Regions from separate parts of the Ancylobacter polymorphus genome, predicted to be linked through region 2. Evidence: predicted binding sites of a transcription regulator. Region 2 holds the regulator's gene; each other region holds the start of a gene.

Evidence for each region. The regulator LexA, encoded in region 2, represses DNA repair genes until DNA is damaged. The targets are predictions, from matches to a motif close to TGTTCNNNNTGTGTTCNG.
Region 1: K9D25_RS24700 (ImuA family protein) is a predicted target of LexA. The motif match lies at 6,023-6,040, and genes of this name have one in related genera.
Region 3: ssb (single-stranded DNA-binding protein) is a predicted target of LexA. The motif match lies at 5,586-5,603, and genes of this name have one in related genera.

What each region holds. Positions count from the first base shown of each region.
Region 1 is NZ_CP083243.1:69,327-79,066, reverse strand. Features, by position in the region: partial or broken gene xth (exodeoxyribonuclease III) at 1-231, opposite strand, end outside; gene K9D25_RS24715 (hypothetical protein) at 242-418, opposite strand; gene K9D25_RS24710 (error-prone DNA polymerase) at 510-3,779, opposite strand; gene K9D25_RS24705 (Y-family DNA polymerase) at 3,776-5,299, opposite strand; gene K9D25_RS24700 (ImuA family protein) at 5,214-5,972, opposite strand; partial or broken gene K9D25_RS24695 (ATP-dependent helicase) at 6,167-8,219, shown strand; gene K9D25_RS24690 (SOS response-associated peptidase) at 8,233-8,910, shown strand; gene dinB (DNA polymerase IV) at 9,003-9,740, shown strand, end outside.
Region 2 is NZ_CP083239.1:3,190,061-3,199,800, reverse strand. Features, by position in the region: gene trpE (anthranilate synthase component I) at 1-1,236, shown strand, start outside; gene K9D25_RS15085 (anthranilate synthase component II) at 1,377-1,985, shown strand; gene trpD (anthranilate phosphoribosyltransferase) at 2,018-3,043, shown strand; gene trpC (indole-3-glycerol phosphate synthase TrpC) at 3,053-3,868, shown strand; gene moaC (cyclic pyranopterin monophosphate synthase MoaC) at 3,872-4,357, shown strand; gene K9D25_RS15065 (molybdopterin molybdotransferase MoeA) at 4,368-5,588, shown strand; gene hpxZ (oxalurate catabolism protein HpxZ) at 5,645-6,031, shown strand; gene K9D25_RS15055 (GntR family transcriptional regulator) at 6,115-6,828, shown strand; gene lexA (transcriptional repressor LexA) at 6,977-7,672, shown strand; gene K9D25_RS15045 (ComEC/Rec2 family competence protein) at 7,666-9,740, opposite strand, start outside.
Region 3 is NZ_CP083239.1:3,404,434-3,414,173, forward strand. Features, by position in the region: gene K9D25_RS16140 (alpha/beta hydrolase family protein) at 1-911, opposite strand, end outside; gene gyrA (DNA gyrase subunit A) at 1,039-3,822, opposite strand; gene K9D25_RS16150 (MarC family protein) at 4,099-4,725, shown strand; gene ssb (single-stranded DNA-binding protein) at 4,870-5,433, opposite strand; gene K9D25_RS16160 (hypothetical protein) at 5,706-5,858, shown strand; gene uvrA (excinuclease ABC subunit UvrA) at 5,956-8,859, shown strand; gene K9D25_RS16170 (COX15/CtaA family protein) at 8,894-9,740, opposite strand, start outside.

The DNA of each region.
Region 1 (9,740 bases), on a different replicon from region 2:
GGTTTCGATCGGATCCGCCCCGCGCGCGAGGATCGCGACACCGTTCCAACTCTTCTGCCCATGCCAGATGGCGCCGTATCCGGCCTTTTCGATCTCGCGGCGGGGGAACCGTTCGTCCGGTGCCTTCAGCTCCTGCAGGCACACGACGTCGGGCTGTGCGTCGGCCAACCATCGCAGCAGCACCGAAAGCCGGCCATTTACGCCATTGACGTTGAAGGTCGCGATCTTCATCGCGGCAGGGCTAGCGCTTGCGGTCGCCCCTGTCGCCCTCGCCCGCCTTCACCTTCATCTTCGCCGATTTGCGCACGTCCTGCGCCAGCGACCTGCCGACATCGTCGGATTCCTTGAATTGGCCTTGCTCGTCGCGACGGACATAGCGTTTGTCGGTGCCCGTATCGATAAGTTCGCGTCTGGTCATAGGGTCCTCCCTTGGTCATTCCCCACCTAAACGCGCGAAATCGGCTTTCGACTCAGGTGGGCGGAAAATCCCCGGCCAGCGGTCCTCGCCGCTACCGGAAATCCCGGGTCTTCACCCTGATCTCGTCGATGTGGCCATACGGGTCCACGATGTCGCGCGGTCGCGGTCCCTTCGACAGACCGCGCGGGTCAGGCGTCGGCGAACCGTGGTGGAACTCATCTCCACGCCCATGTGAGAGCGGGAAACTGCCGTCGCGCGTTCCGACGCTGGCCAGCTCGGCCGAGAGATCGGTCAGGTTATGGGCGACGAGATGAACCACCTCGCCTTCCCGCTGAATGCGCCCCCGCACGCCGATCATGCCGGCGCCGAGCACGATGCGCCGATGCGTCTCGAACACTTTCTGCCAGACGACGAGGTTGGCGACGGCAGTCTCATCCTCGAGGGTTATGAACATCACCCCCTTAGCCGAGCCGGGACGCTGCCGCACGAGCACGAGGCCTGCGACCTCGACCCAGCGCCGGTCGCGCGAGGCCATTGCTTCGGCGCAGGTGATGATGCGCCGTCGCGCCAGATCTTTTCGCAGAAAGGAAACGGGGTGATCACGCAGGGTCAGCCCCACATGCCCGTAGTCCTCGACAACTTCGCCGCCAGCGGCCATGGGGCGAAGAGCAACGACCTGCTCATCCTGTTCTGGAACCGGTGAAGCTTCCCGGACGGCCGCAGCGGCGAACAGCGGGAGGGGTTCATCGCGCAGCGCCTTGATCGCCCAAAGCGCTTCACGGCGTGCGAGACCAAGCGCCGGGCGGAAGGCGTCGGCCTCAGCGAGTTCGACCAGGGCGGCCGACGGAATGCGCGCGCGGCGCCAGAGGTCATCGACCGACAGGAAAGGCTGATCGGTGCGGCAGGAGACCAGACGCGCAGCCTCGGCATTGCCGAGTCCCTTGACCATGCGCAACCCCAGCCGAACGGCGAAGCAACCGTCATCGGCATCGCGCGGCTCCAGCGTGCAGTCCCACCGTGAGGTGTTGACGCAGACAGGCCGAACCTCGACGCCGTGCGCCGTCGCGTCCCGCACGATCTGCGCCGGCGCGTAAAAGCCCATGGGCTGGGCGTTCAGCAGCGCCGCGCAGAACACGTCCGGATGCCAGCACTTCAGCCAGGACGAGGCATAGGCGATCAAGGCGAAGGAAGCCGCATGGCTCTCCGGAAAACCATAGGAGCCGAAGCCCTCAAGCTGGCGAAAGGTGCGCTCGGCGAAATCGCGCTCATAGCCATGGGTGACCATGCCGCCAATGAGCTTCTCACCGAACTTCGACACCCCACCCGTGTGCTTGAAGGTCGCCATGGCGCGGCGCAACTGGTCAGCCTCGCCAGGGGTAAAGCCGGCACATTCGATCGCCACCCTCATCGCTTGCTCCTGAAACAGCGGCACGCCGAGGGTCTTGCCCAGCACCGCCTCGAGCTCAGGCTTGGGATAGACGACATCCTCCTTGCCCTCGCGCCGGCGCAGATAAGGGTGGACCATGTCGCCCTGGATCGGGCCGGGGCGCACGATGGCGACCTCGATGACGAGGTCGTAGAAGGTGCGCGGACGGATGCGCGGCAGCATCGCCATCTGGGCACGGCTTTCGATCTGAAACGTCCCTAACGTGTCCGCGCGGCGGATCATGGCGTAGGTGCGCGGATCCTCCGGCGGGATCGTCGCCAAATCGAGCTCGATCCCCTTGTGCTCGGAGAGGAGGTCGAAGCCGCGGCGCATGCAGGACAGCATGCCCAGCGCCAGAACGTCGACCTTCATGAATTTCAGGATGTCGATGTCGTCCTTGTCCCACTCCACAACCTGGCGGTCGACCATGGCGGCGGGCTCGATCGGCACCAGCTCGTCAAGGCGGTCGCGGGTGAGAACGAATCCGCCGGGATGCTGGGAAAGGTGTCTGGGCGTGCCGACCAGCTGATGGGCGAGCTCCAGCGCCAGCCGCAGGCGGCGATCGCCCATGTTGAGATTCAGCCCCTCAGCATGCTTCTGCTCGACGCCTTCCGACCAGCCCCAGACCTGCGAGGATAGAGTCTTCGTCAAATCCTCCGGCAGGCCGAGCGCCTTGCCGACATCGCGGATGGCGCCCTTCCCCCTGTACCGGATCACGGTCGAGCACAGCGCGGCCCGGTCACGGCCATAGGTCTCGTAGACCCACTGGATGACCTCCTCGCGCCGCTCGTGTTCGAAATCGACATCGATGTCGGGCGGCTCGCGGCGTTCCTCCGAGACGAAACGTTCGAACAGCAGGTCGTTGCGATCCGGGTCGATGCTGGTGACGCCGAGGACATAGCAGACGGCGCTGTTAGCAGCCGAACCACGGCCCTGACAGAGAATCCCCCGTGATCGCGCGAAACGGACGATCGAATTGACGGTCAGGAAATACGGCGCGTATTCGAGCTTCTCAATCAGCCGCAATTCGTGCTCGAGGTTGCGCCGGACCTTGCCGGGCAGGCCCTCGGGATAGCGCTGCGCCGCGCCCTCCCAGGTCAACGTCTCCAGCGCCTGCTGGGGCGTCAGGTCGGGAAACAGTTTCTCCTCCGGATATTGGTAAGCGAGTTCGTCGAGCGAGAAGCGGCAGCGCTCCATGATCTCGATCGTGCGTGCGAGTGCCTCGGGATAGCGCGGAAACAGCCGGTGCATTTCGGCCGGCGCCTTCAGGTGGCGGTCCGCGTGCCGTTCACGCCGGAAGCCGAGCTCGTCAATCGTCGCATTGTGCCGGATCGCCGCGACGACATCCTGCAGGATGCGCCGGCCGGGTTCGTGGAACAGCACGTCGTTGGTCACGACGATCGGCACGCGTGCTGCGGCCGCCATGTTCGACAATTGCCACAGGCGTAGCTGGTCGTTGGGCCGCCGGCGCAGTGTCAACGCCAGGAAGGCGCGGTCGGCGAAGGCCTCGCGAAGCCGGCGAAGCCGGAGCGCGCAGGTCTCATCGGCCTCGTCCGGCACAAGCACAGCGATGAAACCGTCGCCATAGGCGGCGAGATCGGCCCATTCGAGTCGGCACTTCGCCTTGCCGCCGCGCTTCTTTCCCAACGAGAGGAGCCGGCAAAGCCGGGCATAGGCGTCGCGATCGGTCGGATAAACCAGCACCGATATCCCGCAGACGAGATCGAGGCGGCAGCCGACGATCAGCCGGATGCCGGCTTCCTTCGCCGCCTGATGCGCTCGCACGATCCCGGCCAGCGAATTTCGGTCGACGATGCCGAGCGCCTCGATGTCCAGCATCTTCGCCTGCTCGAATAGCTCCTCGCAGGACGAGGCGCCGCGCAGGAACGAGAAATGCGACGTCGCCTGGAGCTCGGCGTAGCGGGGGCCGGTCATCCGAAGATTCCGTGCAGGAACCATCGATGCGAGCCGGTCTCGGGATCCTCGCCGTCGCCGGCGCGGAAAATCCAGAACCGCTCGCCGCCATGATCCTCGACGCGGAAGTAGTCCCGCACGGCCGACAGCTCGGCGTCCCGCTTCCACCATTCCTCGAACAGCCGCTCGGGTCCGTCGGCCCGACGCACGCGCCGGCGAATGCCGCGCCACGTAAACCAGACCGGCGGATGGTCGGGCAGGAGCGCCAGGGTCTCGATCGGCTCGGGACGCGGCAGCAGCCGAGGCGGGCGAGGCCAGTCGCCATGCCAGGTTGCGTCATCCTCGGGAGCGAGCGCCGGCACTCGCGTGACCGAGCGTTCCGGCACGTCGCTGGCGACGGGAGCGAAGCGGTAGAGGCTGCGTTCCCCGACCCGGTTGGCGAGGGTGTCGACCAGATCGGACACATCGGCTTCGGGCTCTTCCACGAGCGACGAGATCGCCTGCTTCGCGACAAGCGGCTCGGCCAGGGTGGCGGCGAGCGTCATCACCTCGATGCCGAAGCCGGGATCGACCTTCTCGATCTGGTCAGTGAGCAGGCGGGTGAGGCGGCGCACGTCACGCACGGGCAGCGCCGTTCCGACCCGGATTGCCTGCCGGGTATTGTCGACCCGGTGAAACAGCAGGTCGAGCCGCTTGGCGCCGAGTCCCCTGGCTTCCAGCTGCTCGCACAGCTCGGTGACGAGCTTGCTGACATAACGGGCGATGGTTTCGGCGGCGCCGATAGGCTCGGGATAGGCCCGTCGGACCTCGACCAGATCTGGCGCGCGAATGGGATCGATCGGCTCGGCGGCAATCCCAAGGGCTTGGTCGAGGCGGCGGCCAATCTCCGGCCCGAAGCGCAGCGCCAGCGGCGCGCGCGGCTGGCTGGCGAGCTCGCCGATGCGCTCGAAGCCGAGCGTGCGCAGATCCGCGACGATGCCGCAATCGAGCCGTAGCGCTGCGATCGGCAGGTCGCTCAGCGCGGCCTCGCTCTCGCCGGGCGGAATCACGAGCGCCGGCCGACCGGAGAAGCGGGCGCAGGCATGGGCGGCCCCCCAGCTATCGGCGAGCGCGGCGCGGGCTTCGACACCGGACGCCGCGAAACGCTGCACCATCGATGTCAGCATGGCGGCCTCGCCACCATGAAGATGGTCGGCGCCGGTAGTGTCGATCACCAGCCCGTCGGGCGGATCGGCGGCGACGATCGGCGAGATGCGTTGCAGCGCCCAGAGCGCCAGGCGGGCCAGGCCATCGGCGTCTGCGCGAGGATCAGCGTCCATGACGACGAGGCCAGGAACGAGAGCCTGCGCCTTGGTCACCGGCATGCCCATGCGCAACCCTGCCCGCAGGGCGGCAAGGTCCGCGGCGAGAACCACACGCCGCCGCCCTTCTCGACCAATGAGGACAAGCGGTGCCTCAGAGGGCGGCGCGGCGTCGCCCGATTTCCGTCTGAGGCGATCCGTCGGCCATCTCGGAAAATAGAGCGATACGACCCTGTGCATCGCAGGATTCCACTTCAAAATCCGCGCTTTCTCCGGCGCGACACCGGATCAGTTCCAGCAGCCAGCGGGGGCGTCCGACGCCGGGGACAGGAAGGGGCTCGGAGGGCAAGACCGAGACGCGCCAGCGTGTGACGCTGGCCGTCGGCTGCCCGAAATCCGCCACCTCCGCCGCGCGCCGCCAGCGCCGCACGGCGATGCCGATGGTGCCGGAGCCTTCCGCCGCGAGCTGCAGGCGGCGCGACGCGGTCATCGACAGCCGTGCCACCTCCCCGACGACGGCGCCGAGCCCCCCATGGCGCAACCCTTCTTCCATGCAGGCGAGCAGCGCCTTCTCGTCGCCCGCCTCAACGAAGATCACCCGGCCGGGAAGAAGCCCCGCCTGGGCGAGCGCCGGTGCGAACAAATCCTGGCGGGTGACGCACCACAGCACTTTGCCGCGAACGCGTGCCGCAACACCGGCGGCGAACAAGGCGGCCGCAGCCCCATCAACCGCGCCATTCCCACCGCCCGCCACCTCATGCAGGCAGCCGAGCGCCAGCCCGCCTCCCGGAAGCCGCCGGTCGATCTGCGGCAGACCGAACGGCAGAACCTTCCGCCCACGGCCCGCCCCGCCTTCGAGGCGCTGGATGCGCTCGCGAAGCTCGGCGATGGAACTGACGGCGGGCTTCGGCATGTCGAAAAAGGCTGCTCCTCAGGGCTTTGCAAGGGGTCTCTCCGCTGGTATGTTCTTTATTTGTTCTCAATTGGCGGCTGAGTCAATCGGACTCGCGAAAGACTCTTCGGTAACGGCGACGATAGATCGGAGCGAGTAATGTCCGTGTATTCGCGGATGGTTGTTGATTCTCAAGCGGATACGGGGACGGGGATATGGGCGGCGCGGCGCATCTGGAAAAGTTGAACGACCGACAGCGCAGCGCCGTCGAGCATGGCGTGGGCCTCGCCGACGGCAAGGTCGGCGGGCCGCTGCTGATCATTGCCGGCGCCGGGTCGGGCAAGACCAACACGCTGGCGCATCGGGTCGCCCATCTGATCGTCAACAGCGCCGATCCGCGCCGGATCCTGCTGATGACCTTCTCGCGGCGCGCGGCCTCCGAGATGGGGCGTCGCGTCGAGCGCATCTGCGCCCGGGTGCTGGGAGACAGGGCCGGCGTGCTCACCGACGCGCTCGCCTGGGCGGGCACCTTCCACGGCATCGGCGCGCGGCTGCTGCGCGACTATGCCGACCAGATCGGTCTCGATCCGCAGTTCACCATCCATGATCGAGAGGACAGTGCGGACCTGATGAACCTCGTGCGCCATCAGCTCGGCTTTTCGAAGATGGAAAGCCGGTTTCCGACCAAGGGAACGTGCCTGGCGATCTATTCGCGGACGGTCAATGCGGAAGCTCCGCTGCAGGACGTGCTGCGCGCGAACTTTCCCTGGGTCGCGCAGTGGGAGGCGCAGCTGCGCGAGCTGTTCGCGGGCTATGTCGAGACCAAGCAGGTCCAGAACGTGCTCGATTACGATGACCTCCTGCTTTATTGGGCGCAGATGGTCGGCGATCCAGTCCTGGCCGACGATATCGGCGGGCGCTGGGATCACGTACTCGTCGACGAATATCAGGACACCAACCGGCTTCAGGCTTCGATCCTGACGGCGCTGAAGCCTGGGGGACGCGGGCTGACCGTCGTCGGGGACGACGCGCAATCGATCTATTCCTTCCGCGCGGCCACGGTCCGGAACATCCTCGACTTCCCGAAGGAATTCAGCCCGCCGGCGGAGATCATCACGCTCGATCGCAACTACCGCTCGACGCAGCCGATCCTGGCGGCCGCCAATGGCGTCATCGATCTCGCCCGGGAGCGGTTCACCAAGAACCTCTGGACCGAGCGCGAATCCGCCGAGCGCCCGCGCCTCGTCACGGTGCGCGACGAAGCGGACCAGGCACGTTTCGTGGCGGAGGAGGTTCTCGAGAACCGGGAAGCCGGCATGCGCCTGAAGGAACAGGCCGTCCTGTTCCGTGCCAGCCACCATAGCGGGCCGCTGGAGGTCGAGCTGAGCCGCCGCAACATCCCATTCGTCAAATTCGGCGGGCTAAAGTTCCTCGACAGCGCGCATGTGAAGGACATGCTGGCCGCACTGCGTTTCGCGCAGAATCCGCGCGACCGTGTCGCTGGCTTCCGGGTAATGCAGCTTCTCCCGGGTGTGGGCCCGTCGTCGGCGCAGACGGTGCTCGACGCCATGGCCGACCGGCCGGACCCGGTCGCCACGCTTGCCGAACTGCCCTGCCCTCCCCGCGCCGCGGCCGATTGGCCGGGCTTCGTCACATTGCTGGGCGACCTGCGCGAGCGCGGCACCGGCTGGCCGGCGGAGATCGGACAGGTCCGCAACTGGTACGAGCCGCATCTCGAACGCATCCATGAGGATGCGGAGATGCGCAAGGCCGACCTGCTGCAGCTCGAGGACATCGCGGCAGGCTATCCGTCCCGCGAACGGTTCCTGACCGAATTGACGCTCGATCCTCCCGACGCGACCTCCGGGCAGGCTGGACTATCTGATCCTCTCCACCATCCATTCGGCGAAGGGCCAGGAATGGAAATCGGTCTTCGTGCTGAACACGGTCGACGGCTGCATCCCCTCGGACCTCGGCGTCGGCACGACAGAGGAGATCGAGGAGGAACGCCGGCTGCTCTATGTCGCGATGACTCGGGCGAAGGACAATCTCTCGCTCGTGGTGCCGCAGCGCTTCTTCACCCACGGACAATCGGCGACCGGCGACCGCCATGTCTATGCCTCGCGCACGCGCTTCATTCCGCCGAAGCTGCTGTCCTTGTTCGAAGGCCGGGCGTGGCCAATGATCACCGCGGGGCCCGCAGGAAACGCACAGGCGCGACAGGTCCGCGTCGATGTCGGCGCCCGGATGCGCGGCATGTGGCGCTAGGAGGCTCTGCCCGGTGTGCAATCTGTACAATGTCACGACGACGCGCGATGCGGTGCTGCAGTTCACCAAGGCGTTCCGCGATAAGGCGGGATGGAACGAGGCGTCCTTCGATGTCTATCCGAACACGCTGGCCCCGATCGTTCGCGTCGGGGAGGATGGACAGCGGGAAATCGTGCGCGCCACCTGGGGCATGCCGACGCCGCCAGGATACCTCAAAGGAAAAAACTACGACCCCGGCGTCACCAACATCCGAGATGTCAGTTCCTCGTGGTGGCGCCGCTGGCTCGGTCCGACTAGCCGGTGCGTCGTGCCGTTCACGTCCTTCGCCGAGCCGGACCCGGCGAGCCAAGTGCCCGGCGCACGGGTTCCGAACGCCTGGTTTGCCCAGAACCCGGACCGGCCGTTGATGTTTTTCGCGGGGTTCTGGACGCCTTGGAAGGGCGTCAAGAAAGTTCGCGACGGCGAGCGCGAGTTCGAGCTGTACGGCTTCCTGACCACCTCGCCGAATGACATCGTCAAGCCGATTCACTTCAAGGCGATGCCAGCGATCCTCACGACACACGAAGAAGTCGATCTGTGGCTCACCGGTTCATGGGAGGAGGTGAAGCACCTCCAGCGGCCACTACCCGGCAACATGCTCGTGGTCGTCGAGCCGCCGGTGAAGGAGCCCAAAGAGGATATGCTGCTGTGACGCCGGCCCCTGACAGGACGTGAGGCAAGGGTATGGCGATCACCTCCGGCAGCGCGACGGACGCCATCATGGACGGTTCCGAGCTGGAGATCATGGCCGTCGGGGGCTCCACGGCCGAAGCGGCGCCTCGCTCCTACCGAAAGATCATTCATGTCGACATGGATGCGTTCTATGCCTCGGTCGAGCAGCGCGACAATCCCGAGCTGCGCGGCAAGCCCGTTGCTGTCGGCGGGTCGGCCGCGCGCGGCGTCGTCGCCGCGGCCAGCTATGAGGCGCGGGCGTTCGGCGTGCGCTCCGCCCTGCCCTCCATCACGGCGAAGCGGAAATGCCCGGAGCTGATTTTCGTGACGCCGCGCTTCGAGGTCTATCGAGCAGTCTCCGCGCAGATCCGCGAAATCTTTGCCGAGCACACCGATCTGATCGAGCCGCTCTCGCTCGACGAGGCCTATCTCGACGTCACCGAGAACCATCAGCATATCCCGGTCGCTACGACGATCGCCGAGCTGATCCGGGAGAAGATCAAGTCGGTGACCGGTCTCAACGCGTCAGCCGGCATCTCGTACAACAAGTTCCTCGCGAAGATGGCCAGCGATCAGAACAAACCGAACGGACAGTTCGTGATCACTCCTCGTCAGGGGCCGGCCTTCGTCGAGGCCCTTCCGATCAAGAAATTCCACGGCGTCGGTCCAGCGACGGCTGCGAAGATGCAGCGTCTCGGCATCGAGACGGGGGCCGATCTGAAGACGAAGCCACTCGCCTTTCTGCAGCAGAATTTCGGGAAAGCCGGCTCCTGGTACTATCGGATTGCGCGGGCGATCGACGAAAGGCCC
Region 2 (9,740 bases):
GAGCCCTGCCCGGACAAGCCGCTGGTCTCGCTGCGCCGGCTGGTGGAGGAATCGCGCATTCATCTGCCGGAAGGCGCCCCGCCCATGGCGGCGGGCGTGTTCGGCTATCTCGGCTATGACATGGTGCGGCAGATGGAGCGGCTTCCCGCGCCCAAGCCCGATGTCATCGACGTGCCGGATTCGATCTTCATCCGCCCCACCGTCATGGTGGTGTTCGACGCGGTGCGCGACGAAATTACCGTCGTCACCCCCGTGCGCCCGACGCCCGATATGACGGCCACCGCCGCCTATGAAGCGGCGCGCGAGCGGCTGGAGAAGGTGGTCGCCGCCCTCGACAGCGCGCTGCCCAACCTGCCCTCCGAAGACGCCTTCCACCAGGCGGTGGAGCCGCAGTCCAACACCGAGCCGGCGGCCTATCGCGACATGGTCGAGCGGGCTAAGGAATATATCCGCGCCGGCGACATCTTCCAGGTGGTGCTTTCCCAGCGTTTCGAGGCCCCCTTCGCGCTGCCGCCCTTCTCGCTCTACCGGGCACTGCGGCGGATCAACCCGGCGCCGTTCCTCGTCTATTTCAACTTCGGCGGCTTCTCGCTGGTCTGTTCCAGCCCGGAAATCCTGGTGCGCCTGCGGAACGACACCGTCACCATCCGCCCGATCGCCGGCACCCGCCGGCGCGGCGCCACTCCGCATGAGGACAAGGCGCTGGAGGACGAACTCCTCGCCGACCCGAAGGAGCGGGCCGAACATCTGATGCTGCTCGATCTCGGCCGCAACGATGTCGGCCGCGTGGCGAAGATCGGCTCGGTGGAGGTGACCGACAGCTTCTTCATCGAGCGCTACAGTCAGGTCATGCACATCGTCTCCAATGTCGAAGGCGCGCTCGACCCGCGCCGCGACGCGCTGGACGCGCTGGCCGCGGGTTTCCCTGCCGGCACGGTGTCGGGTGCGCCGAAGGTGCGGGCGATGGAGATCATCGACGAGCTGGAGCGCGACAAGCGCGGCATCTATGCCGGCGCCATCGGCTATTTCGGCGCCGATGGCGAGATGGACACCTGCATCGTGCTGCGCACCGCCGTGGTGAAAGACGGGCGGATGTATGTGCAGGCGGGCGCCGGCATCGTCTATGATTCCGTGCCCGAAAGCGAGCAGCAGGAATGCGTCAACAAGGCCAAGGCGCTGTTCCGCGCCGGCGAGGAAGCCGTGCGCTTCGCCGCCCGGGCCGGCAGAGGGCAGTGAGGCGATGAGCAGGGATCGGCGCCACGAGCGATGGCGGGGCTGGCGATAGAGACCATCGCCCGCCGGCGCGGCTTGACCCCGCGCCGGAACAGCCCCTAGACCTTCTCACAGCCGGCATGAGGCCGGCGGATGGACGCACGATGATCCTGCTCATCGACAATTACGACAGCTTCACCTGGAACCTCGTCCACTACATTGGCGGGCTCGGCGCCGAGGTGGAGGTGCGCCGCAACGATACGCTCACCGTCGATGAGGCGATGGCGCTGAAGCCGGAGGCGATCGTGATTTCGCCCGGCCCGGCGACCCCCAACGAGGCCGGAATTTCCTGCGCGCTCATCGAGCGCGCCGCGAAGGACGGCGTGCCGGTGTTCGGCGTCTGCCTCGGGCACCAGGCCATCGGCCAGGTGTTCGGCGGCGACGTGGTGCGGGCGCCGCAACCGATCCATGGCAAGCTGTCGGAAATCCACCACCGCAATGACGGCGTGTTCCATGGCATCAACGGGCCGCTCAAGGCGACGCGCTACCACTCGCTGGTGGTGAAGCGCGACACGCTGCCCGACACGCTGGCGGTGACGGCCGAGACCGATGACGGCCTCATCATGGGCCTGTCGCACACCACGCTGCCCGTGCATGGCGTGCAATTCCACCCGGAGAGCATCGCCTCCGAACACGGCCGCACCATTCTCAAGAATTTCCTCGATCTCGCGCGCGCCTGGAATGCCGGCCCCGGCCGGGAGCGGGCGGCGTGAGCGCGGCACAACAGGCGGGGACGCAGAGCCAGATGGACAATCTCAAGCCCATTATCGGCAAGCTGGCGACCGGCACCACGCTGACGCGCGCGGAAGCCGCCGCCGCCTTCGACGTGATGATGTCGGGCGAGGCGACGCCCTCCCAGATCGGCGCCATTCTCATGGCGCTGCGGGTGCGCGGCGAGGCGATCGAGGAGATTGCCGGCGCCGTCACCACCATGCGCTCCAAGATGCTGCGGGTGGACGCGCCGGCGGAGGCGGTGGACGTGGTCGGCACCGGGGGCGATGCCTCCGGCTCCTACAACATCTCCACCTGCGCCTCCTTCATCGTCGCCGGGGCGGGCGTGCCGGTGGCCAAGCACGGCAACCGCGCGCTGTCCTCCAAATCCGGCGCGGCGGATGTGCTGATGGCGCTGGGGGTGAAGATCGACCTGACGCCGCAGCAGATCGCCACCTGCATCCGCGACGCCGGTATCGGATTCATGTTCGCCCCGGCCCATCACCCGGCGATGAAGCATGTCGGCCCGACGCGGGTGGAGATGGGCACGCGTACCATCTTCAACCTCATCGGCCCGCTTTCGAATCCCGCTGGCGTGACCCGTCAGATGGTCGGCGTGTTCGCCCGCACCTGGGTCGAGCCGCTCGCCGAAGTGCTGCGTACGCTGGGGTCCACCCATGCCTGGGTGGTGCATGGCTCCGACGGGCTCGACGAAATCACCACGACAGGCCCGACCCAGGTGGCCGAGCTGAAGGATGGCAGCATCCGCAGCTTCGAGATTACGCCGGAAGAGTTCGGCCTTGCCCGGGCGACGCCGGAGGCGCTAAAGGGCGGCGACGGCGCCGCCAATGCGCTGGCGCTGCGCGCCGTGCTGGCGGGCGAGCCCAGCGCCTATGCCGATGTCTCGCTGCTCAATGCCGCCGCCGCGCTGGTCGTCGCCGGCAAGGCGGACGATCTCGGTTCCGGGCTGGAGCTGGCCCGCGCCAGCCTCACGGGCGGCCATGCCGCCGCGGCGCTCGACCGGCTGATCGCCACCTCGGCGCTGGCGGCGGCGGAATAGGAGCGCGCCATGGCCGACATTCTGGAAAAGATCGGCGCCTATAAGCGCGAGGAGATCGCCACCGCCAAGCGTGAGCGGCCGCTCGCGCAGGTTCGCGCGAGCGCCGAGGCGCAGCCGCCGGCGCGTGGCTTCCTGCGGGCGATCGAGGCGAAGATCGCCGCCGGCACCACCGCGCTGATCGCCGAGATCAAGAAGGCCAGCCCGTCCAAGGGACTGATCCGCGCCGATTTCGACCCGCCCGCGCTGGCGAAGGCCTATGAGGCCGGCGGCGCGGCGTGCCTGTCCGTGCTGACCGACGGCCCCTCCTTCCAGGGCGCACCGCAATTCCTCGTCGCCGCCCGCGCCGCCTGCGCGCTGCCGGCGCTGCGCAAGGATTTCCTTTACGACACCTATCAGGTGTACGAGGCGCGCAGCTGGGGCGCGGACTGCATTCTCGTCATCATGGCCTCGGTCGACGACGCGCTGGCACTCGACCTCGTGGAGACCGCCCACGGCCTCGGCATGGACGCGCTGGTCGAGGTGCATGACGACGCCGAGCTCGACCGGGCCTTGAGGCTGCCGGCGAAGCTGGTCGGCATCAACAACCGCAACCTGCGCACCTTCGAGGTGACGCTGGAAACCTCCGAGCGCCTCGCCCCGCGCATCCCGGCGGAGCGCATCATCGTCGGCGAGAGCGGCATCTTCACGCCGGACGATATCGCCCGGCTGGCGCAGGTGAACATCAGCACCATCCTTGTCGGCGAAAGCCTGATGCGGCAGGCGGATGTGGCGGCGGCGACGCGCGCCCTGCTCGCCCCCGCCCTGCCCGCGCGCGCGGCCGGCTGAGCGATGAGCGACACGCCCCGCCTGACCCATCTCGACGCCGCCGGCGCCGCTCATATGGTCGATGTCGCCGACAAAGCGGTGACCGACCGCGTGGCGGTGGCGGAGGGCCAAGTGACGATGCAGGCGGAAACGCTCGAGCTCATCCTCTCCGGCAACGCCAAGAAGGGCGACGTGATCGGCACGGCGCGGCTCGCCGGCATCATGGCGGCCAAGCGCACGCATGAGCTGATCCCGCTCTGCCACGCGCTGCTGCTGTCCAAGGTCGCGGTGGAGATCGAGCCTGCCCGCGCTTTGCCCGGTCTCGTCATCCGCGCCACCGTGCGCACCGCCGGCCAGACCGGAGTGGAGATGGAAGCGCTGACCGCCGTCACCGTCGCCGGCCTCACCATTTACGACATGGCCAAGGCGGTGGACCGGGGCATGCGGATCGAAAATGTCCGCCTGCTGGAAAAGGCCGGCGGGCGTTCCGGCCACTGGCAGGCCGACTGAGGAGAGAACCATGGCGCTGATGCCGGTCGAGGAGGCGCTGGCCCTCCTGCTCTCCACCGCCGGGCCGCTCGGCGCCGAGACCGTGTCGCTGGACGCCGCCGCCGGCCGGGTGCTGGCCGCGCCGGTGATCGCCCGCCGCACGACGCCGGGTGCCGATGTTTCCGCCATGGATGGCTACGCGCTGCGGGCGCAGGATGCCACCGACACCGGGGCAACGCTCACCGTCATCGGCGAATCCGCCGCCGGCCGCCCCTTTGCCGGCGCGGTGCTGCCGGGCACCACGGTGCGCATCTTCACCGGCGCCGTCCTGCCGCAGGGCGCCGACGCCATCGTCATCCAGGAAGACACGCGCCGTGCGGGCGACAGCGTCACGGTGACGGAAGCCGCGACCGCCGGCCGCCACATCCGTCGCGCCGGTGGCGACTTCGCCGCGGGCGAGACGCTGCTGCCGGCCGGCCACCGCCTGCGTGCGCGCGACCTCGCCCTTGTCGCCGCCGGCGATGTCGACATGGTATCCGTGGCGCGCCGCCCCCGTGTCGCGCTGCTCTCCACCGGCGACGAGCTGGTGCGGCCGGGTACAGGCGCGGGGGTGCATCAGGTGATCGTCTCCAATATCTACTCCGTCGCCGCCCTCGCCCGTGGCGCCGGGGCGGAGGTGATCGACCTCGGCATCCTCCCCGACCGCATGGACGCGACCGAGACCGGCGTGCGGGCCGCGCTCGATGGCGGCTTCGACGTGCTGGTGACGACGGGCGGCGCCTCTGTGGGGGACCACGACCTCATCGCCCCGGCGCTCACGGCGCAGGGGGTCGACCTCGCCGTGCACAAGATCGCGCTGCGGCCGGGCAAGCCGCTGATGTTCGGCCGTTCCGGCGCGACGCGCACGCAGGTTCTGGGGCTGCCGGGCAACCCGGTTTCCGCCCATGTCTGCGCGCTGCTGTTCCTCGTGCCGCTGATCAAGGCGCTGCAGGGGCTGGCGGTGCCGCCCCATCCCGCGCTGGAGCCGGCCCGGCTGGCCGGGGACGTGAAGGCAAACGAGCAGCGCATGGATTTCCAGCGAGCCGAAATCGTCGGCCATGCGGAAGGTGTGCCGCTGGTGCGGCCGCTGCCGGTGCAGGACAGTTCCATGCTGCGCAACCTCGCCCGCGCCGATGTGCTGCTGGTCCGCCGGCCCCACGCGCCGGCGGCCATGGCCGGGGAACCCTGCGAGATTCTGCGCCTGGAGGATTGACGCCGCCCCGCCACGCCTGTGTTCTCAACGCTTGGCTGGCGAAGGAGGGGCTGCGCATGGACATCGATCTTCCCGAGGTGGTGGCCGAAGTCCGCGCCGCCTTCGAGCGCTATGAGCGGGCGCTGGTGGCCAACGATGTCGCCGAACTCGACGCGCTGTTCTGGGATGATGCCCGCACCCTGCGCTATGGCGGGGGCGAGAATCTCTATGGCATCGCGGCGATCCGCGCCTTCCGCGCCGCCCGCTCGCCGGCCGGGCTGGAACGGACACTCGACGGCACGGTGATCACCACCTATGGCCGCGACATGGCGGTGGCCTCCACCCTGTTCCGGCGGGAGACCGCGCCGGGGCGGGTCGGCCGGCAGATGCAGACCTGGATGCGCACGCCGGAAGGGTGGAAAGTGGTGGCTGCCCATGTCAGCGTGATCGACGACCCTCTCTGAGCCCTTGGTGAAGCCCGGCGCGGCGGCTACACATGGGATGGCCGCCCGGCATTCGGGCGCGCCCGTCGGTTCTGTGTTCGCTCATGTCGGTGCTGCCTGTCCGCCTGCCGCTCGATCGGCCCACCTCCCCCTCCCGACCGGCGCCGGGCCGGCCGGGGCGCACGACGCGCGCGGAAGAGTTGCGCATGCAGCTTGCCGACGAAATCACCCGCGGCACGCTGCCTCCCGGTTCGGCGCTCGACGAGACCGCGCTCGCCGCCCGCTTCGGCGTGTCGCGCACCCCCGTGCGGGAGGCGCTGCGCGAACTCGTCGCCTCCGGCCTGGTCGACGCCCGCCCGCATCGCGGCGCCGTGGTGGCACGCCCGAGCGTCGCGCGGCTGCAGAACATGTTCGAGGTGATGGCCGAGCTGGAAGCGCTCTGCGCCGGCCTGTGCGCGCTCAAGATGACACCGCCCGAGCGACGGCAGCTGGAACAATTGCATGCCGAGATGGGCGAACTCATGCGGCTGGGGGATTTCGCCGCCTATCGCGAGGCCAATGAACTGTTCCACACCTCGGTCTATGCCGGCAGCCACAACGACTATCTGATCGAACTGACGCTCGGCACGCGCCGGCGCCTGTCCCCGTTCCGCCGCGCGCAGTTCCGCGCGCTCGGCCGCCTCGCGCTCTCGCATGCCGAGCACGACCGGGTGACGACGGCCATTCTGCGCGGCGACCGCGACGGCGCGGCCGGCGCGATGCGCGACCACATCGCCATCGTCCACGACGCCTATGAGCAATACGCCCAGACGCTGTGACAACGGGACGGGACACGCCGATGCGCGCCGATGGCCGTGCCGGAGGTATTTAACCTCTCTTTACCCATTGTGGAACACAATAAGAACGGCTAGTCTTTGTTCGTGATTTGTTTCGTTCCGGCGCCGTCCGGCAGACGGGGTTGTCTTGATGCTCACCCGCAAACAGCATGAGCTGCTTCTGTTCATCAATGAACGCCTCCAGAAGGACGGCGTGCCCCCTTCCTTCGAGGAGATGAAGGAGGCGCTGGACCTGCGGTCGAAGTCCGGCATCCACCGGCTGATCACGGCGCTGGAAGAGCGCGGCTTCATCCGCCGCCTGCCAAACCGCGCGCGGGCGCTGGAGGTGGTGCGCCTGCCGGAAGACGCTCAGCCGCCGAAGCCGGCCCGTCCCTTCTCGCCCAATGTGATCGAGGGAAATCTCGGCAAGGTTCGCCCGCCCTCCGACGACGATTCGGAGCGGCGCGTGGTGCCGATCCCGGTCATGGGCCGCATCGCCGCCGGCACGCCGATTTCCGCCATCCAGTCGCGCGACCACACCATCAGCATGCCGCCGGAAATGCTGTCGGGCGGGGAGCATTTCGCGCTCGAAGTGCGCGGTGATTCGATGATCGAGGCCGGCATTCTCGACGGCGACCTGGCGCTGATCCGTAAATGCGACGCCGCCAGCACCGGCGAGATTGTCGTCGCGCTGATCGACGATGAGGAAGCGACCCTCAAGCGCCTGCGCCGCAAGGGCGCCTCGGTGGCGCTGGAAGCCGCCAACCCCGCCTATGAGACGCGGATTTTTGGCCCTGACCGGGTTCGCATCCAGGGCAAGCTTGTGGGGCTTTTCCGGCGCTATTGAGCGGCGTCGGCGGCCGGTGGTGCCTCGTCATCGGTGGCGAGCGGTCCGGCAGCAGCGGGGTCGGCGCCGATCGCCGAGGGATCGGCGGGTGAGCTGGATGGCGCCCCTTGCCGCGATGCGCCAGCGGCGGAGGCGGGTTCACTTGCAGGTGTTGGCGGCGACTGGGTTTTCGGCTCCCACGGCCGTGTGCCCGGCCCGCGGCGGGCAAAGGCGAGGGTGAGACGTCCATCCGGCTGAAGCGTGGCGGAGACACCGCCCACAGAAATTCGCGGATCGCGGTAGATCACCGTCGCCGCGCAGTCCAGCGGCGGCGCGAAGGGCGTCACCAGCACAGCCGCGAGACGGCAATCATCCTCCAGCGAATCCCGGTCGCGCGACAGGGCGACCAATCGCCCGTCCGGCAGAGCGAGGGTACAGCCGAGCGGATCGCAGGCGGCGGCGGCCGTAAGATCCTTCGCGCCGAAGCGTGACCGCGCGCCATCCGCGCTCAACCATTGCTCCACCGCAAAGCGCCCGCCCACGCCGCTGTCGCGATCGCCCATCACGGCGAGCGCGCCATCCCTCCCCCGCACCGCGACGGTTCGCGCCTCCGTATCGACATAGAGGTCAGGGCGCGGCGCCGTGGCCGCGACGGCGAGGCCGGCGGTGGCCAGCACCGGCGCCAGCAGCACAAGGCGGGTGCGGGCGAGGCAGAGCACGACCAGCCCGAGGCTGATCAGCACCAGGCTCGCCACCGGCATCGCCGGCACGCCGCGATCCGCGCCGGGCAGCGCAGCGACGAGATCGGAAATATCGCGCATCCGGGCGAGGCCCCAGCCCATCAGCCGCCACGCCGGATCATCCCAGCCGAACGGAATCAGAACCGCCCCGGCGAGGCCGGCCGGCATGACGATGAACGACACCACCGGCGCGGCGCCGAGATTGGCCAGCAGGCTGAGCGGTGCCAGTCTCTGGAAGTGATAGGCCGCGTAAGGCGCCGTCGCCAGCCCCGCCGCCAGCGAGGCCAGCACCAGCGCCGCGATATGGCGCGCCGGCACGCCCAGCCAGCGGCCTGTCCGCGCGGGAACGGCGGTGAGGAGATAGCCGAAGCGCTCATAGGCGGCGACCAGGCCCAGCGTCGCGGCGAACGACATCTGCGCGCCGGGATCGAGCACCGCCCGAGGCGAGAGCGCCAGCAGCGCCAGCGCCGCCAGCGCCAGCGTGCGCAGGGTGAGTGCCGGGCGCCCGAGCACAATTCCGGCAAGCACCAGCAGCGTCATCACATAGGCGCGCTGGGTCGGCACCTCGGCGCCGGACAGCAAAAGGTAAAAGCTCGCCGAGGCCATGGCCGGCAGCGCCGCCCAGGCCTTGATCGGCCGGTAAAGCGCGAATTCCGGCACCAGCGCCAGCAGCGCCCGGGCGAGAAAGAACACCGAACTCGCCACCAGCGCCATATGCAGGCCGGAAATCGACAGCACATGCGACAGGCCGGAGATTCGCATGCTTTCCTCGATCGACTCCGGCACCGCGTCGCGCAGCCCGGTGACCAGCGCGACGGCCACGCCGCCCTCCTCGCCCGGAAGCGCCGCCTGGATACGCGCGGCGATGGCGCGGCGGGTGCCGTCGAGCCAGGTGGTGAGCGCCAGTCCCGGCGGCGGCGGACCGCGCGCCGGCGTCAACTGCAGCCGTCCGAGCGCGTAGCCGGTGGCGCCGATGCCATCGAGCCAGATCGCCCGGCCGAAATCGAAGCCGCCGGGATAGGACGGCCCCGGCGGCGGGGCGAGCGTCGCCCGCAGCGTCACATGGCTACCCACGGCCGGCGGCTCCCGCCCCGCCAGCGTCACCCGCACCCGCCTTGGCGGATCGGTGCGCGGGCGCTCCAAGCGGGTGACGGCGAGGGTGATCCGGCTGCCGCGTGGGCGAAGTTCCGCCGCTTCGACATAGCCGCTGACCTCCACCGCGTTGAGCGTTGTCGCCAGCACCGGATGCGCCATCCGCTGCACCTGCAGCGCCGCTACCGCGAAGCCGGCGGCGACCACAGCGAGCATGGCGAAGAAATGAAAGGCGAAGGGTCGGGCGCGTGCCAGCA
Region 3 (9,740 bases), 210 kb from region 2:
TTATGGCAGATCGGGCCATCGCCCTGCTGCTCCGCCTCCAGCAACGCGACCGCCCCCGGCTTGCACAGTGGCAGGAAGCTGAAATGCGTAGCGCCGTCCAAAGCGATATAGCGTCCCAATGCGAAAGGGAGATGCGCGGCCAGATAACGCGACTCCAGTGCGGCCGGCACATGCGGGTCGCCCTCGCCTGCCGAGATCACCAGCACAGGCACTTTCAGGGCAGCGAGGCTCTCCGGCGTGAAGCCGCGCGCCAGCCCGAGATCGAGCGATACCGCCGCACCCACGCGCCGGTCGGCGAGATCACCGGCCAACAGCGTGCGCGCCTCGACCGTGCTTCCCACCTCAAGCCGACCAGATATCTCGCAGGCCGCGAGCTGGGCATAAACGTCGCAGTCCGCCGCGAAACGGGCCGGATCGAAACGCGCACCAGCAAGCGCCATCGCCGTCCAGCCGCCGAGAGAATGGCCGATGACGCCGACCTTGTCGGCATCTGCACCGAAGGCGGGGTCGCGGGTGATCCGGTCGATCAGCCGGGACAGATCGCGCGGCCGTTCCCAAAGTCGGGCGCCAATATCGGGCTTGAGGTTGCGGCTGGTGGTGCCGGGATGGTTCACCGCCGCGACCATATAGCCATGCCGCGCAAGCGCGACCGCCAGCCAGGCCTGGTTGCCGAGATTGCCGCCAAAGCCGTGAGAGAGCACGACGAGACGGTGGCGACCGGCTGCCGGGGCGGCGTCGACGATGACGGATTCGCCCACCAAGACGGCATTGTCGCCGATCAAGGTCTGCGGGCCCGCCGCCGATGTCGGATACCAGACCGCCGCCTCCAGGGGGCGCTCCGGAATCTCGGTGAGGCTCAGCCGGCGAAAGCCGACACCGTCGGCGCGCGCGACTCCAGCGCTGATCGCCATGAAGGCAAGCGCGAGAAGGAGGAAAAGGGGACGCATGGGCGATGACATTCGGCGGGGCAACATACGAGGCGTGGAAACAAGAACGGCGCCTTCTGGCGCCGTTCCGTGTTCTCATCATGGCCTTGGCTCAGCTTGCGGCGTCTTCGCCCGCCGCCTCGCCGCCCAGCGCCTCGTCGCCCTCGTCCTCGGTGACGCGCTCGACGGAGACGACCTTCTCGTCCTCCGCCGTGTCGAACACGATCACGCCTTGGCTGCCACGCCCCACGGTGCGGATGCCGTTCACCGGGCAGCGGATGAGCTGGCCGCCATCGGTGACCAGCATGATCTGATCGGCGTCCTCCACGGGGAACGAGGCAACCAACGGGCCGTTGCGGTCATTGACCGCCATGGCGACGATGCCCTTACCGCCGCGCCGCGTGGTGCGGTACTCATAGGACGAGGTGCGCTTGCCGTAGCCATTCTCCGAGAGTGTCAGGATGAATTGCTCGGCAGCGCCCATGGCGACATAGCGCGCCTGGTCGATATCCGCCGGCCCGGCAACCGCTTCTTCCGCATCCGGCTCGACGATCTCGGCCTCAACGACCTCGCCCTCCTCGCCATTGGCCTCCACGCCGTTCTGGCTCCGGCGGATGGCGTTGGCGAGCTTGATATAGGCGGCACGCTCTTCCGCCGTCGCCTCGACATGGCGAATGATCGCCATGGAAATGAGCCGATCACCCTCTTCCAGCTGGATGCCGCGCACGCCCATGGAATCGCGTCCCTTGAAGACACGCACCTCGGTAACGGGAAAGCGGATGCACTGGCCGTTGGCGCTGGTCAGCAGCACGTCGTCGGCCTCGGTGCAGAGTTGCACGCCGGCGATGGACTCACCCACTTCCAGCTTCATCGCGATCTTGCCGTTGCGGTTCACATTGGTGAAATCGGACAGCTCGTTCCGCCGCACCGTGCCGGAATTGGTCGCGAACATGATCTGAAGCCGGCTCCACGCCTCCTCGTCCGGCAGCGCCATGATCGAGGTGATGCGCTCGCCTTCGGTGAGCGGCAGAATGTTCACCAGCGCCTTGCCGCGCGACTGCGGCGCCGACATCGGCAGGCGCCAGACCTTCAGCTTGTAGACCTGCCCCTTGGACGAGAAGAACAGCACCGGCGCATGGGTCGAGGCGACGAAGAGGCGGGTGACGAAATCTTCGTCCTTGGTCTGCATCGCCGAGCGGCCCTTGCCGCCGCGCCGCTGCGCGCGATAGGTCGACAGCGGCACACGCTTGACATAGCCGGCATGGGAAACCGTGACGACCATGTCTTCGCGGGCGATCAGGTCCTCGTCCTCGAAATCGCCCTCAGCTTCGGTGATCTCGGTCTTGCGCGGCGTGCCGAATTCCGCCTTCACCGCCAACAGCTCGTCCTTGACGATGCCACGGATGCGCTCGCGGCTGGCGAGAATGTCGAGATATTCGCGAATCTCTACCGCGATCTTGTCGAGTTCGTCCGCGACCTCGTCCCGGCCCAGCGCGGTGAGGCGCTGCAGGCGCAGATCGAGAATGGCGCGCGCCTGCTCGGCGGAGAGGCGATAGGTGCCGTCCTCGGCGAGCCGATGCCGGGGATCGTCGATGAGCGCGATCAGCGGGGCGACATCCATCGCCGGCCAATGCCGCGTCATCAGCGCCTCGCGCGCCGACGCGGGATCGGGCGAGGTGCGGATCGTGTGGATGATCTCGTCGATATTGGCGACGGCGATGGCGAGGCCGACCAGCACATGCGCACGGTCACGCGCCTTGCGCAGCAGGAACTTGGTCCGCCGGCTCACCACGTCCTCGCGGAAGGCGACGAAGGCGGTCAACAGATCCAGCAGGTTCATCAGCGCCGGCTTGCCGCCGTTCAGCGCCACCATATTCGCGCCGAAGGACGTCTGCAGCGCGGTCATGCGGTAGAGATTGTTCAGCACGACATCCGCCTGGGCGTCGCGCTTGACCTCGAACACCACCCGCATGCCTTCGCGGGAGGATTCGTCGCGGATTTCGGCGATGCCCTCCAGCCGCTTCTCGCGCACCAGTTCGGCGATGCGCTCGATCATGGTCGCCTTGTTCACCTGATAGGGAATTTCGGTGACGATGATGGCGTCACGGTCCTTGCGGATTTCCTCGATCGTCGCGCGCGAACGCATGACGATGGAGCCGCGGCCGGTGAGATAGGCTTGCCTTATGCCGCTGCGTCCGAGAATGAGCGCGCCTGTGGGGAAGTCCGGGCCCTGAATATAGTCGAGCAGCCGCTCCACATCGAGCGAGGGGTCGTCGATAAGCGCAACGCACGCATCCACCACCTCGCCGAGATTGTGCGGGGGGATGTTGGTCGCCATGCCGACGGCGATGCCGCCGGCGCCGTTGACCAGAAGATTGGGGAAGCGGGCCGGCAGGACCGTCGGCTCCTGCTCGCGGCCGTCGTAATTGTCCTGGAAATCGACCGTGTCCTTGTCGAGATCGTCCAGCAGGTTCATCGCCGGCTTGGCGAGGCGCACCTCGGTGTAGCGCTCGGCCGCCGGCGGGTCGCCATCGACAGAACCGAAATTGCCCTGGCCGTCGATCAGCGGCAGGCGCATGGAGAAGTCCTGCGCCAGACGCACCAGCGCGTCATAGATCGCCTGGTTGCCGTGCGGATGGTACTTACCCATCGTATCGCCGGTCACACGCGCCGATTTATTGTAGGGGCGCTCAGGCGTGTAATTGTTCTCGCGCATCGAGAACAGAATACGGCGATGCACCGGCTTCAGACCGTCGCGCACATCGGGAAGCGCGCGCGAGACGATGACGCTCATCGCATAGTCGAGATAGCTGCGGGACAGCTCCTCGGTGATCGAGACGGGCCGGATATCCGAAGGGCCGCCGCCCTCCGGGTTGAACGTGTCGGAATCGGACAAGGAATCGTCTTTCCGTGGTTGCGGAACGTGTGTGCCTGTTTAGACCATTCTGCCCGGAAACGCCAGCGCGACGGCTTTTTCTCCGGCGCCAAAACGCGTGCCTTACCAACGGCTTACAGCCCCAATTCCACAGCCCCGCGCGAAGGTGGCGAAAGCGCGGCGCCGCGCCCAGCCAAGCGGTGTCATCTGAGAGGCCTTGGCAGGCCCGCGTGGGGACGATCTTATAGAATGCTACCGTCGGCGGGGGCGCCGTGATTGAAGGCGGAAGGTGGCGACGTGCTCGACTATATGTTCTCGGCCATCGTGACCATGGCGGTGGTGATCGACCCGATCGGCCTCGCGCCGCTGTTCCTGGCCGTCACCTCGGATCTGACGGCTGGAGAAAGGCGTCTGGTGGCGCTCCGTTCGGCCGCCATTGCGCTCGCGATATTGGTCACGTTCGGCCTTGTCGGCGCGCCGCTTCTGGCCGCGCTGGGTATCACCCTGCCCGCGTTTCGCATCGCCGGTGGGCTGTTGCTGTTCGCGATCTCTTTCGAGATGGTGTTCGGCCGGCGCACCGAGCGCAAATTCGACGCGTCGGAAGTCGCCCAGCGCGAAAAGCTCCTGCGGACGCTCGCGGTCTTCCCGCTCGCCATCCCGCTGATGGCCGGGCCCGGCGCCATCACCGCCATGCTGCTGCTGGCCGGCGAGGCGCATGGCGACCCGGCGCGGCTCGCGGCGCTTTTCGTCATCACCGCGCTGGTGATCGCGAGCTGCCTCGCTGTCTTCCTCGCGGCCCGTCGGATGGACAGGCTGCTTGGTGTCACCGGCAACGCCATTCTTTCGCGCCTGCTGGGCGTGGTGCTGACCGCGCTGGCGGTACAGTTCGTGATCGACGGGATCCGGGCGTCGTTCCTCACCTGAGCTCCCTATCGGGAATTGCCCGTCTTTGTTGCCGCCTCCGCGACCCCATGCGGCTCACGCACCGTTAGCGGCGCTTACTCGCACTGCGCATCTTGCAGTGGTAGGCCGCACCGCTCTGCCCTGTACCGGTTCGGTGACCAGGCCTCAGAACGGAATCTCGTCGTCCAGGTCGCCGCCGGAGCCGCCAGCGGGCCCGCCGCCGAACTTGCCGCCGCCCGATCCGCTCGCAGGTGCCGGACGACGCTCGCCACCAAAGGAACGCCCGCCACCCGAACCGCCGCCATAGCCGCCGCCCGAACCGAAATCGCTGCTCCCGGCGCTGTAATCATCTCCGCCGCCGCCTTCCGACCCGCCGCCGCGGCTGTCGAGAATGGTGAGTTCGCCCCGGAACGGCCGCAGCACGATTTCGGTGAAGTAGCGCTCGCCGCCATTCTGGTCGGTGGCCTTGCGGGTCTCGATCTGGCCTTCAATATAGACCTTGGAACCCTTGCGCAGATACTGCTCCGCGACGCGCAGCAGGTTCTCGTTGAAAATCACCACGCTGTGCCACTCGGTGCGCTCCTTGCGCTCCCCCGAGGCCTTGTCGCGCCACGTTTCCGAGGTCGCGATGCGCAAATTGCACACGCGCCCGCCATTCTGGAACGTCCGCACTTCGGGGTCGCGGCCGAGATTGCCGATCAGGATCACCTTGTTGACGCTGCCCGCCATCTTGTCCTCCGAAACTGCCGGACGCCCGCTCTGGCGCGCGCTCGTGAAAGGGAACGCATAATAGACCAGCGGACGCCCGGCCGCGCGCCTCGGGCCTGTGCTGTCCACCGCTTTGCGCCCACATGGCGCCGCGGAACATCGACCAGAAACATTGTTCTTGTTCTGTTCCTAGCATTGTGTCTAAGCTGCCGCAAGAGTGCTGAGTCGACATTGCGAAGCGCGCGCGCCGGACTATGTTTACCCTGTGTTCTAAAAGGGAGCCTGTCCCCATCATGACCCAGATGCGCCATCGCCCGCGCGCCCGTGCCATCGCCGTCCGTGCCGAAGAGGCCCGCCAGGCGTTGATCCGCCGCGCCTTTCTGGCCGTAGCCGGCGCACTTGCTGTCGCGGCGGGTTTGGCAGCGCTGCACGGCGTCGGGGGCTGATCCCTTCGCCGGGCGGGCCTCGTCGCCGTAATGCGCCGCCCTGCAAAATCTGTTGTTCGGCGTAGCTGCCCGTAGAAACCGGCGAGAAGAGTTCGGAATGAAGGACCGCGTGGATCTCCCGCGCCGCGATGCCCGCACGATTGCGATCCGGGGCGCGCGCGAGCACAACCTCAAGAATGTCGATCTCGAAATCCCGCGCGACAGCCTGGTGGTATTCACCGGCCTGTCCGGGTCGGGCAAGTCGTCTCTGGCCTTCGACACCATCTATGCCGAGGGTCAGCGCCGCTATGTCGAGAGCCTCTCGGCCTATGCGCGCCAGTTTCTGGAGATGATGCAGAAGCCGGATGTCGATCAGATCGACGGCCTCTCGCCGGCCATTTCCATCGAGCAGAAAACGACCTCGAAGAATCCGCGCTCGACGGTCGGCACCGTCACCGAGATCTATGACTATATGCGCCTGCTTTGGGCGCGCGTGGGCGTGCCCTATTCGCCGGCCACCGGACTGCCGATCGAAAGCCAGACCGTCAGCCAGATGGTCGACCGGGTGCTCGCCCTGCCGGAGAAGACGCGGCTTTATCTGCTCGCGCCCGTGGTGCGCGGTCGCAAGGGCGAGTATCGGAAGGAACTGGCCGAATTCCAGAAGAAGGGATTCCAGCGGGTCAAGATCGACGGCGAGTTCCATGAGATCGCCGACGCGCCGTCGCTCGACAAGAAGTTCAAGCACGATATCGACGTGGTGGTGGACCGCCTCGTCGTGCGGCCAGACATCGCCAGCCGGCTGGCGGATTCGTTCGAGACGGCGCTCGGCCTGGCCGACGGCATCGCGGTCATCGAGTTCGCCGACGAGAAGGAAGAGAGCGGCGACGCCCGCCGCATCGTGTTCTCGGAGAAATTCGCCTGCCCGGTTTCCGGCTTCACCATTGCCGAGATCGAACCGCGGCTGTTCTCCTTCAACAACCCGTTCGGCGCCTGCCCCACGTGCGATGGGTTGGGCCATGAGAGCAAGATCGACCCGAACCTCATCGTCCCGGATGCGGCGCGCTCGCTGAAGCAGGGCGCCATCGCGCCTTGGGCGAAGTCGACTTCGCCCTATTACGGCCAGACGCTGGAGGCGATTGCCCGTCATTACGGCGTCAAGCTCACGACTCCCTGGTCGGAGCTGCCGGAGAATGTGCGCAACGTCATTCTGCACGGCTCGAAGGCCGAGACCATCCGCTTCGTCTATAATGACGGCATGCGCGCCTATGAGACGGTGAAGACGTTCGAGGGCATCGTCACCAATCTGGAACGGCGCTGGCGCGAAACGGAAAGCGATTGGGCGCGCGAGGAGATCGGCAAATATTTCTCCGCCGTTCCCTGCGCCGCCTGCCATGGCTACCGGCTGAAGCCTGAGGCTTTGGCGGTGAAGATCGCCGGCCGGCATATCGGCGCGGCGGCAGAGCTTTCCGTGCGCCACGCGCTGGAGTGGTTCGCCAGCCTCCCCGGCCAGCTCACCGACAAGCAGAACGAGATCGCCGCGCGTATTCTCAAGGAGATCCGCGAGCGCCTCGCCTTCCTGCTCGATGTCGGGCTGGATTATCTCACCCTCGCCCGCGCCTCCGGCACGTTGTCCGGTGGCGAGAGTCAGCGCATCCGGCTCGCCTCACAGATTGGCTCCGGTCTCACCGGCGTGCTCTATGTGCTGGACGAGCCGTCCATCGGACTGCACCAGCGCGACAATGAGCGCCTGCTCGGCACCCTGCGGCGGCTGCGCGATCTCGGCAATACGGTCATCGTCGTCGAGCATGACGAAGACGCGATCCTTGCCGCCGATTACGTGGTCGATGTAGGCCCCGGCGCTGGCGTGCATGGCGGGCGCATCGTGGCGCAGGGCACGCCGAAGGAACTCCTCGCCAACCCGAATTCGCTCACAGGCAAATACCTCACCGGCGAGCTCAACGTGCCGGTACCCAAGCGTCGCAAGCCGAACCCCAAGCGCATGCTGCGGGTGGTGAATGCGCGCGGCAACAATCTGAAGAACGTCACCGCGTCGATCCCGCTCGGCTTGTTTACGGCAGTTACCGGCGTGTCGGGCGGCGGCAAGTCGACCCTGCTGATCGACACGCTGTACAAGGCGGTGGCGCGGCGGCTGAATGGCGCCTCCGAGCCGCCGGCGCCGCATGACGGGCTGGAGGGACTGGAGCACCTGGACAAGGTCATCGACATCGACCAGTCGCCGATCGGCCGCACCCCGCGCTCAAACCCGGCGACCTATACCGGCGCCTTCACCCCGATCCGCGAATGGTTCTCCGGCCTGCCGGAAGCCAAGGCGCGCGGCTATGGACCCGGCCGGTTCTCGTTCAACGTCAAGGGCGGGCGCTGCGAGGCGTGCCAGGGCGATGGTGTCATCAAGATCGAGATGCACTTCCTGCCCGATGTCTACGTCACCTGCGATGTCTGCAAGGGCAAGCGCTACAACCGCGAGACGCTGGAAGTCACCTTCAAGAACAAGTCCATCGCCGACGTGCTCGACATGACGGTGGACGAAGGCGCCGAGTTCTTCAAGGCGGTGCCCGCGGTGCGCGACAAGCTGGAAACGCTCGCCCGTGTCGGGCTCGGCTATATTCATGTCGGCCAGCAGGCCAATACCCTGTCCGGCGGTGAAGCCCAGCGGGTGAAGCTCTCCAAGGAGCTGTCCAAGCGCGCCACCGGGCGCACGCTGTACATCCTCGACGAGCCGACCACGGGCCTGCATTTCCACGACGTGGCGAAGCTGCTGGAAGTGCTGCACGAACTGGTCGAGCAGGGGAACACGGTCGTGGTGATCGAGCACAATCTCGAAGTCATCAAGACCGCCGACTGGGTCATCGACCTCGGCCCGGAAGGCGGCGATGGCGGCGGCGAGATCGTGGCGGCCGGGCCGCCGGAAGTGATCGCCAAGGCCGAGCGCAGCCATACCGGCCGCTTCCTCGCGGACGTGCTCGCCCGCCGACCGCTGAAGCCGCGCAGCGCGGCGGAATAGGGGCGCGGCCCTTTCGGGTCGCGCCGCTGGCGCCTCAGGCGCCTTCGCGCAAACGCACCAGATTCACCGTCACCGCGATCAGCACCAGCGTGGCGCCGAACTGGTGCGTCAGCGCGATGTCGATCGGCACCTGATGAATCAGGGTCAGGATGCCGAGGGCGGCCTGGGCGCAGACCAGCAGTAGGATCAGCGTCGCCCGCTGGCGCACCGCGCCGCCGATCCGCCGCGCGCTCAGCCAGTGGCCGAGGGCCAGCGCGAGCAGCACATAGGCGACGAGGCGGTGGTTGAACTGCACGGTGAGAACATTCTCGAACAGGTTCCGCCACGCCGGCTGCTGCACGAACAGATTATCGAGCGGCGGCACGAGATGCCCGTCCATCAGCGGCCAGGTGGTGTAGGTCAGACCGGCGTCGAGGCCGGCGACGAGGCCGCCGAGGAAGATCTGCAGCACCACCACTCCGAACAATATCCGCGCATAGCCGCGTAGCCAGTCCGGCGACGCGCGCCTCTCCCGGGGGGGCTTGAGCTGGGTGGCGACCGCGACGATGGCGGCGAGAATGATGCAGGCGAGGGTGAGATGCGTCGCCAGCCGGTACTGGCTGACATCAACGCGGTTGACCAGCCCGGACGCCACCATCCACCAGCCGACGGCGCCTTGAAGACCGCCAAGCACGAACAGGCCGGCGAGCTTCCAGCGCAATGGCCGGTCGATGACACCGCGCCAGAGGAAGAACAGGAAAGGCAGCAGGAAGGCAAAGCCGATGACCCGGCCGAGCAGGCGGTGCCCCCACTCCCACCAGAAAATATACTTGAACTCGGCGAGGCTCATGCCGCGGTTGATCTGCTGGTACTGCGGGATCTGCCGGTATTTGTCGAACTCC